2 regions of the Pantoea sp. CFCC18179 genome follow, and region 1 is predicted to be linked to the other one. Evidence: predicted binding sites of a transcription regulator. Region 1 holds the regulator's gene; the other holds the start of a gene.

Region 1 (4,214 bases):
GCCATGCCGTTTTTAACCGGCGTACGTAAACCGTTGCTGCTCATCCATGCGCAGGACGATCCCTTTATGACCGACGCCGTGATTCCGCAGCCGCATCAATTGTCAGCCTCAACGCAATATCAACTGACCCAGCAAGGTGGCCACGTCGGCTTTGTTGGCGGCACGTTGCTGAAACCGCAAATGTGGCTGGAACAACGCGTGCCGGATTGGCTCTCTACCTATTTGGATGTGTAATTGTGATTATTCCCTGGCAGCAGCTTGAAGCGGAAACGCTGGAAAACCTGATTGAAACCTTCGTGCTGCGTGAAGGCACAGATTACGGCGAACAGGAACGCAGCCTGTCACAGAAAGTCGCCGATGTGCGCCGCCAACTTGAGCGCGGCGAGGTAGTGCTGGTATGGTCGGAGCTGCACGAATCCATCAATATCATGCCGAAGAGTGAATTTCGCGGCTAATGCGCCGCGCGGCAATTCGTGGTAACAATGCTCATCGCCGGACTTCACAGGGAGCTCTGTTATGTCAGCCAGGCATCCAATTATTGCGGTTACCGGTTCCAGCGGTGCCGGAACCACCACCACCAGCCTTGCCTTCCGTAAGATTTTCCAGCAGTTAAATCTGCATGCCGCGGAAGTGGAAGGCGACAGTTTCCATCGCTATACGCGTCCAGAAATGGACATGGCGATCCGCAAAGCGCGCGATCTCGGGCGCCACATCAGTTATTTCGGCCCGGAAGCCAATGACTTTGGTTTGCTGGAGCAGACGTTCAAGCATTACGGCCAAACTGGACTGGGCGAATCGCGCAAGTATTTGCACACCTACGATGAAGCCGTACCGTGGAATCAGGTGCCGGGCACCTTTACGCCGTGGCAACCGCTGCCGGAAAACACCGATGTGCTGTTTTATGAAGGTTTGCACGGCGGCGTGGTGACGCAGCCACACAACGTGGCGGAACATGTAGATCTACTTGTTGGCGTGGTGCCAATTGTTAACCTTGAGTGGATTCAAAAGCTGGTGCGCGACACCAGCGAACGTGGACATTCGCGGGAAGCGGTGATGGATTCAGTGGTGCGTTCGATGGAGGATTACATCAACTTCATCACGCCGCAATTCTCGCGTACTCACATCAACTTCCAGCGTGTGCCAACGGTGGATACCTCAAACCCGTTTGCCGCGCGTGAAATTCCGTCGCTCGACGAAAGCTTTGTGGTGATTCATTTCCGTGGATTGGAAGGGATTGCGTTCCCTTATCTGCTGGCGATGATTCAGGGATCGTTTATCTCCCACATCAACACTTTGGTGGTGCCGGGCGGAAAAATGGGCCTGGCGATGGAGTTGATTATGTTGCCGCTGGTGCAGCGCCTGATTGAAGGCAAGCGAATTGAGTGAGTGCAGTGATTATGTAGCGGCGCAATTTATTGCGTTATGTTGACCTTTTACCATCAACTGAACGCGATAAATCGCGCCGCTACAATCGAGCTAAAGCTCAATCACTTCATAGCTGTGGGTGATTTCAACGCCTTTGCCCAGCATAATAGCCACCGAACAATATTTTTCCGCTGACAGATCAACTGCGCGCGCCACCGCTTTATCGCTCAACGCTTTGCCGCTGACAATAAAATGCAGGTTAATGTGCGTAAAAATACGTGGCGCTTCTTCACGACGTTCAGAGGTGAGTTTCACTTCGCAATCGGCGACATCGCTACGCCCTTTTTGCAGAATCGACACCACGTCAATCGCGCTACAGCCGCCGGCTGCCATCAACACCATCTCCATTGGACTTGGCGCTTTATCACCGGAATTACCGTCCATTAATACCTGATGGCCGGATGAGGATTCTCCGAGAAAGGTAAGCCCTTCCACCCATTTCACTCGTGCCTGCATTATTCTTTCTCCTGAAGCGGCGGTTTTGCCGTCAGAGTACGCTTTCACATGACAAACGGCAATCCAGAGAAATCCCCCTTCTGCTGAAGCGAGACAACACAAGACAGCTCGCAAAAGCTGTGCTACAAACAGTGCTGAAAATATTTTCGTCCTAACCGACGAAGGCGGGAAGAATCAAAAGCGTAGCTTAAGAGTCACCCCGGAATAAATTTTCCTTCATTAGGAAACGCTCGACGATTAAACCGCCTGACAGGGAAAAATGCCCCCTGTATTTTTGGGCACGATTACAACAGAGGATAATAGCGAATGGTTCTCGGCAAACCGCAAACAGACCCTACACTCGAATGGTTCCTGTCCCATTGCCATATTCACAAATATCCGTCAAAAAGCACGCTCATCCATCAGGGTGAGAAAGCGGAAACGCTGTACTACATCGTGAAAGGTTCCGTAGCGGTACTGATTAAAGATGAAGAAGGCAAAGAGATGATTCTCTCCTACCTTAATCAGGGAGATTTCATCGGCGAACTCGGTCTTTTCGAAGAAGGCCAGGAACGCAGTGCTTGGGTACGTGCGAAGTCTGCCTGCGAAGTGGCTGAAATTTCATACAAAAAATTCCGTCAGCTGATTCAGGTAAACCCGGATATTTTAATGCGACTGTCGTCGCAAATGGCGCGTCGTCTGCAAGTGACATCTGAAAAAGTGGGCAACCTTGCCTTCCTCGATGTGACCGGACGTATCGCGCAAACGCTGCTTAATCTGGCTAAACAGCCAGATGCGATGACTCACCCAGACGGAATGCAGATTAAAATCACCCGTCAGGAGATTGGTCAGATCGTGGGCTGCTCACGCGAAACCGTGGGTCGTATCCTGAAAATGCTGGAAGATCAGAATCTGATCTCCGCACACGGTAAAACCATCGTCGTTTACGGCACCCGCTAATTCCTTCTCACCCACGGCGTGATGGCAACATCGCGCCGTTTCTATTTGCGATGAGCTGATGTGGCGCCGAATCATCTATCATCCTGAAGTTAACTATGCGCTGCGGCAAACGCTGGTGCTGTGCCTGCCTGTGGCTCTCGGTTGGCTGTTTGGCGATCTGCAAAAAGGGCTGTTGTTCTCTTTAGTGCCGGCCTGCTGCAACATGGCGGGGTTAGATACGCCGCACAAACGCTTCTTCAAACGCTTGATTGTGGGTGGTTCGCTGTTCGCCACCGGCAGTTTCCTGATTCCGTACCTCACCGATTATCACGTGCCGTTGCCGCTGATTTTATTGGTGTTGCCGCTACTGATTGGCGTCACCGGTGAAATCAGCCCGCTGCATGGCCGCTTACTGCCAGCCACCTTGATTGCCGCCATCTTTTCGCTAAGCCTGGTAGGACGCATGCCGATTTGGGTGCCGCCGCTGCTCTATATTGGCGGCACATTGTGGTACGGCTTGTTCAACTGGTTCTGGTTTTGGCTGTGGAAAGAGCAGCCGATGCGCGAATCGCTCAGTTTGCTGTATCGCGAGCTGGCGGATTATTGCGATGCCAAATACACCTTGCTGACGCAGTTAACCGATCCGGAAAAAGCGCTGCCGCCGCTGCTGGCACGTCAACAAAAGGCGGTTGATCTGATTACCGTCTGTTATCAGCAGATGCACATGCTGTCGGCCAGCCGCGATAACAGCCACAAACGTCTGACGCGCGCCTTCCAGGTGGCGCTGGATTTGCAGGAACACATCTCAGTTAGCCTGCACCAGCCGGAAGAAGTGCAGAAACTGGTTGAGCAGAGTCACGCCGAAGCGGTGATTCGCTGGAACGCCAAAATCATCTCAGCGCGGCTGCGGGTGCTCGCCGATGCCATTCTTTATCACCAGTTGCCGGATCGCTTTCACATGGAGAAGCAGCTGGGTGCGCTGGAGAAAATCGCCCGCCAGCATCCGGATAATCCGGTCGGCAACTTCTGTCTGTACCACTTCAGCCGCATCGCTCGCGTGCTGCGTACCCAAAAGCCGCTCTACACGCGTGACTTAATGGCCGATCGCCAACGCCGCTTGCCGCTGCTGCCAGCGCTGCGCAGCTATCTTTCCTTCAAATCATCGGCGTTACGTACCGCCGGTCGTTTCGCCGTGATGTTGATGTTTGGCAGCGCGCTGGCGCTGTTCTTCAACATCCCCAAACCTTACTGGATTCTGATGACCATTATGTTCGTCAGCCAGAATGGCTACAGCGCCACGCGCGTGCGCATTCAGCACCGCGCACTGGGCACCTTTGCCGGTTTGCTGATCGCCGCAGCTTCTTTACGGCTGGAAGTGCCGGAATCGCTCACGCTGCTGTTTATGCTGGTGATTA
Region 2 (4,214 bases), on a different contig from region 1:
GCCCGACGTTGCCGGGCGAAGAGACATTATTTTTGTTCTTGTTGCGGCATCTGTCGCCAGATATACACGCCGCTCAACAGGGTAAACAGTAGGGTCAGGCCGGTCAGACCGAACACTTTAAAGTTAACCCAAAATTCCTGTGATAACCAAAACGCAACATAAATATTCGCTAAGCCGCAGGCGAGGAAGAAAATCGCCCAAGCGATGTTGAGATTGCGCCACACGCCCGAAGGCAGTTGCAGCTCTTTACCCAACATGGTTTGAATCAGTGGCTGTTTCATAAACCATTGGCTGTAAAGCAGCGCCAGAGCAAACAACGAATAGATCACCGTTACCTTCCATTTGATAAATTCATCATTGTGGAAAACCAACGTTAAGGTGCCAAACACGGCAACCAACACGAAGGTGAAAATGGTCATCTTTTCCAGCTTGCGGTACAGCACCCAGCTGACGACTAACGCCAAGCCTGTCGCCACAATCAAGGCGCCAGAAGCGACAAAGATGTCGTATAGCTTGTAGAAGATGAAGAAAACCACCAGGGGAAGAAAATCGAGTAACTGCTTCATAGCGTTTCCAATTAGGGCAGGAGCATTCAGTTAAGGCGCCGCGTAAAGCGCCATAACGATTAACGTAACAGCATATACAGCCGGTACAAATAAATAACCAGAATAGCGGAGACCAGGTTGCCCAGCGCATTTAACACCACGGAAGCAATATTCGCTGGCAGCACGGTTAAAGACGAGAAGAAGAACATCAATACGATCTTCGCTAACAGCCACAGCAAAATCGCGGGTGCAATTACCTTAATATTCTTCCAGGCAAGACGCATACTGGCACGCATGGCGCCGATCACGCCGAGTTTTTCATTGGCCAAAATCACCGGCGCTAAAGAAAATACGATCGCCAGCAACACACCCGGTACCATCAAAACCATAAAGCCTAATTGCACCAGCAAGGTGATCAAAAAGGTTTGCAGCAGCAGTTTCGGCAGCAACGGCGCAGAAGCACCAATAGCGCGTAAGGCACTGACGCGTTGGCCGCCCGATACCATCGGGATCAGGCACAGCATGCCGCCCAGCAGCAGCGTATTGCCAATTAAGGCTGCGAAGGTACCCGCCGCAGAAGCGCGCAGCAGAATGCGTTGTTGCTCTGGCGACATGTTCTGTACCAGTTCAAACAGCGAGGATGCGCTGTCATCTGACTGGCTCAACAGTGATAACTGGTCTTCACCGGGGGTTAAAGCATGGCCGACGATCACAGTAATGAACGAGGTCAGCAACGCCATCAGCAAAATAGTCACCAGCTGATGACGTAAAAAATTTCCTGTGTCACGGTATAACGAGCTTGCCGTGATAGACATGTAAACTCCTTGAAAGAACCGGGTTAATTAACCCGGCGATTGTACATGTTCTACTGGCGTGCTGGCACCCGCATTGCAATAACTTTCTGTCATGGAAGGTAAAGAAGGGTGAAAAAGCGCAGGAAGACCGTAGCGTGCACGCGCGCGATCGCAGGCTTCGTTATGCACGCCGTTTTCACCAGACATAGAGAATTCGCGACACGGCGAGGGCCGTTGCTGATAAATGCCGCAGGAAACGCAGCCGCCAACTTCACCTTGCAGCGCGATACAGTGCGGCTGGCGCTGGTTGGTGCCGCGCATATTGCGCATCAGCAAGCCTAATTGCTCGGTTAATTCAACGGGCACGGCACCGCCGCCATCTTCGGCTTCGGCCCAGTAAAAAGAAACGCGGAAGTTAGCGCAGCATGCGCCGCAGGTCATGCAAGGATTAAGTGAATCGCTCATCTGATTGCCCGCCACTCCTAAGACATCGAACCAAAATCACATTGGGGAAAAATAAAATAATCACGGCGAAAAACTTTGGCAAGTGGACTTTTAAGACAACGCGCAAAGCCAAAATTGATCTGAATCAATTCATTGTTTTTTAAGTGATTAATTTGAATTGATGCAGATGATCTTTTACTGAAAAAGGGTTAGATATTGTGCCGCAATCCACATTGAGACCCTATTTTCGGCAAAGGAGTGATTATGAAACTGGCAAAATGCGCACTGCTCATCGCGTTGGCGATCCCACAATTGGCGTTGGCCCACGAAGCGGGTGATTTCTTCATGCGCGCGGGCAGCGCCACCGTACGTCCAACCGAAGGCTCTGACAATGTGCTGGGTATGGGCGGCTTCAGTGTCAGTAACGACACGCAACTGGGTTTAACCTTTACCTACATGGCCACCGACAATATCGGTGTTGAGTTGTTAGCTGCCACGCCGTTCCGTCACAAAGTTGGCCTGGGTGCAACCGGCAATCTGGCAACGGTGCGTCAGTTACCGCCAACTTTGATGGCGCAATACTACTTCTTCGACAGCAAAAGCAAGGTACGTCCGTATGTCGGCGTCGGCATCAACTACACCACTTTCTATGATGCCAAATTCAACCAAACTGGACAGGATGCGGGCTTAACCGATCTGAGCGTTAAAGATTCGTGGGGCATGGCGGGTCAGGTAGGTCTGGATTATCAAATCAACCGCGACTGGATGCTGAACGCATCGCTGTGGTACATGGACATTGATACCACCGTGAAATTTAAAGCGGGTGGTGAGCAGCAAAACATCAACACGCGTATCGATCCGTGGGTGTTCTTCTTCGGCGCGGGTTATCGTTTCTAATCCGCCAGCAGAAATGAAGCGGGCGACCAGATGGTCGCCCGTTGTGTTATTTGATCTGCATGTTGTTCACAACAGATTTCACGCCAGCCACGCTGCGGGTGACTTCAACCGCGCGATTAGCCATTTGTGGTGAGCTAACAAAACCACTCAGCTGAACTTTACCTTTGAAGGTTTCGACATTGATTTCAGTCGATTTCAGCGATTCATCATGCAACAGCTGCGCCTTCACTTTGGTGGTCACGACAGTATCGTCGATGTAACCGCCGGTTCCTTCCTGAGTTGATGTCGGTGCACAAGCGCTAAGCGTTAACGCGACCACCGCAGCCATCAAAAATCCTGCAACGACTTTGAACAATTTCATTGGTTATCTCCCTGTCTTAAATAAAGTTTCGCCGCTTCATGGCGGCGCTATTAATTGTGGTCTGGCTTAGCAAAATCGGCAAATCATCCAGTGCAAAAAAATAGGAATAAGGGGACTTTTACCACTTATTGATCCAATTGCGTTTTTCCTTATCCCGCTAAGCTGATGGCGCAGGGCAAAAAATGACTTCTACACCATAAAACACGCCGGTCTGTGCCTAAGCATAGATATTGCAGGGAACATAAATAATGAAAAAACGTGCCATTTTAGTCATCGCCACGGTTGGCTATTTGTCGTATCTCCAGTTATTTGCGACACAAACGCTTCCTTTGCCGAGTGCGCAGGCGGAATCAATAATTAATCCGCACTTAGGCACGCTTTGCAAAGCTGCGGCGGCAATCAGTTTTGGTCGCAATTTTAAGATCATGCAATTAGATAAAGTTGATGAGCAGGGCGTTGCCTGGGTGCATTACCTGCGGCCGTCGGATCAATCGCGCTGGGCAATTCGTTGTCGCTTACAGGACAATCGGGTGATTTGGATGTCGGATAATCCAGACAGTGCTGGTCGCTGGCGTGACGGGCCGGATGATGAAGTGCTGACCTGGCGCATCAGCAATGACAAGCTCACCATGAAACTGGCGTATGCAGACGGATCAGGGGAACAGCAGACGTTCAGATTGGAATAGGGAAGAGAAAGACCTTATCCGCACATGCAGATAAGGTCTTTTGGTATTAGCGGGTTGCCGCTTTCAGATTGCTGACGAAGGCTTTTAGCTCGCTCAGCAGCGTGGCCGGATCGTTCTGGTTACGCTCAATAATTTTCACAATCGCCGAACCCGAAATCGCTCCGGCGGCACCAGCGGAAATCGCATCCTTCACTTGGCCTGGCTCGGAAATACCAAAGCCTTGCAACGGAGGTGCGGCATTGAATTCACGTAGCTTGTTGATCAGGTGATGCAAAGGCTGGCTGGCGCGATTTTCAGAACCGGTTACGCCAGCGCGCGACAGCAAATAAGTGTAGCCACGGCCGTGTGAAGCGATTTCGCGCAGCAGGTTATCATCCGCATTTGGCGGGCAGATAAAGATCGGCGCCACGTTATGACGCATTGCCGCCTGACGGAATGGCGCTGACTCTTCGACCGGGACATCAGCAACCAGCACTGAATCCACGCC

Evidence for each region. The regulator CRP, encoded in region 1, controls carbon source genes, mostly activating them, when cyclic AMP is high. The targets are predictions, from matches to a motif close to ATGTGANNNNNNTCACAT.
Region 2: a site for CRP is predicted at 1,917-1,934, ahead of ompW (outer membrane protein OmpW). Genes of this name have one in related genera too.

Annotation. Positions count from the first base shown of each region.
Region 1 covers NZ_JBNBPM010000019.1:65,749-69,962, reverse strand. Annotated here, with positions in the region: gene ACPUC7_RS22750 (hydrolase) at 1-234, shown strand, start outside; gene ACPUC7_RS22745 (YheU family protein) at 237-455, shown strand; gene ACPUC7_RS22740 (phosphoribulokinase) at 517-1,386, shown strand; gene ACPUC7_RS22735 (OsmC family protein) at 1,477-1,881, opposite strand; gene crp (cAMP-activated global transcriptional regulator CRP) at 2,188-2,820, shown strand; gene ACPUC7_RS22725 (YccS/YhfK family putative transporter) at 2,879-4,214, shown strand, end outside.
Region 2 covers NZ_JBNBPM010000001.1:158,886-163,099, reverse strand. Annotated here, with positions in the region: gene ACPUC7_RS00750 (septation protein A) at 27-566, opposite strand; gene ACPUC7_RS00745 (YciC family protein) at 626-1,360, opposite strand; gene ACPUC7_RS00740 (YkgJ family cysteine cluster protein) at 1,388-1,804, opposite strand; gene ompW (outer membrane protein OmpW) at 2,048-2,680, shown strand; gene ACPUC7_RS00730 (BON domain-containing protein) at 2,727-3,041, opposite strand; gene ACPUC7_RS00725 (hypothetical protein) at 3,290-3,727, shown strand; gene trpA (tryptophan synthase subunit alpha) at 3,774-4,214, opposite strand, start outside.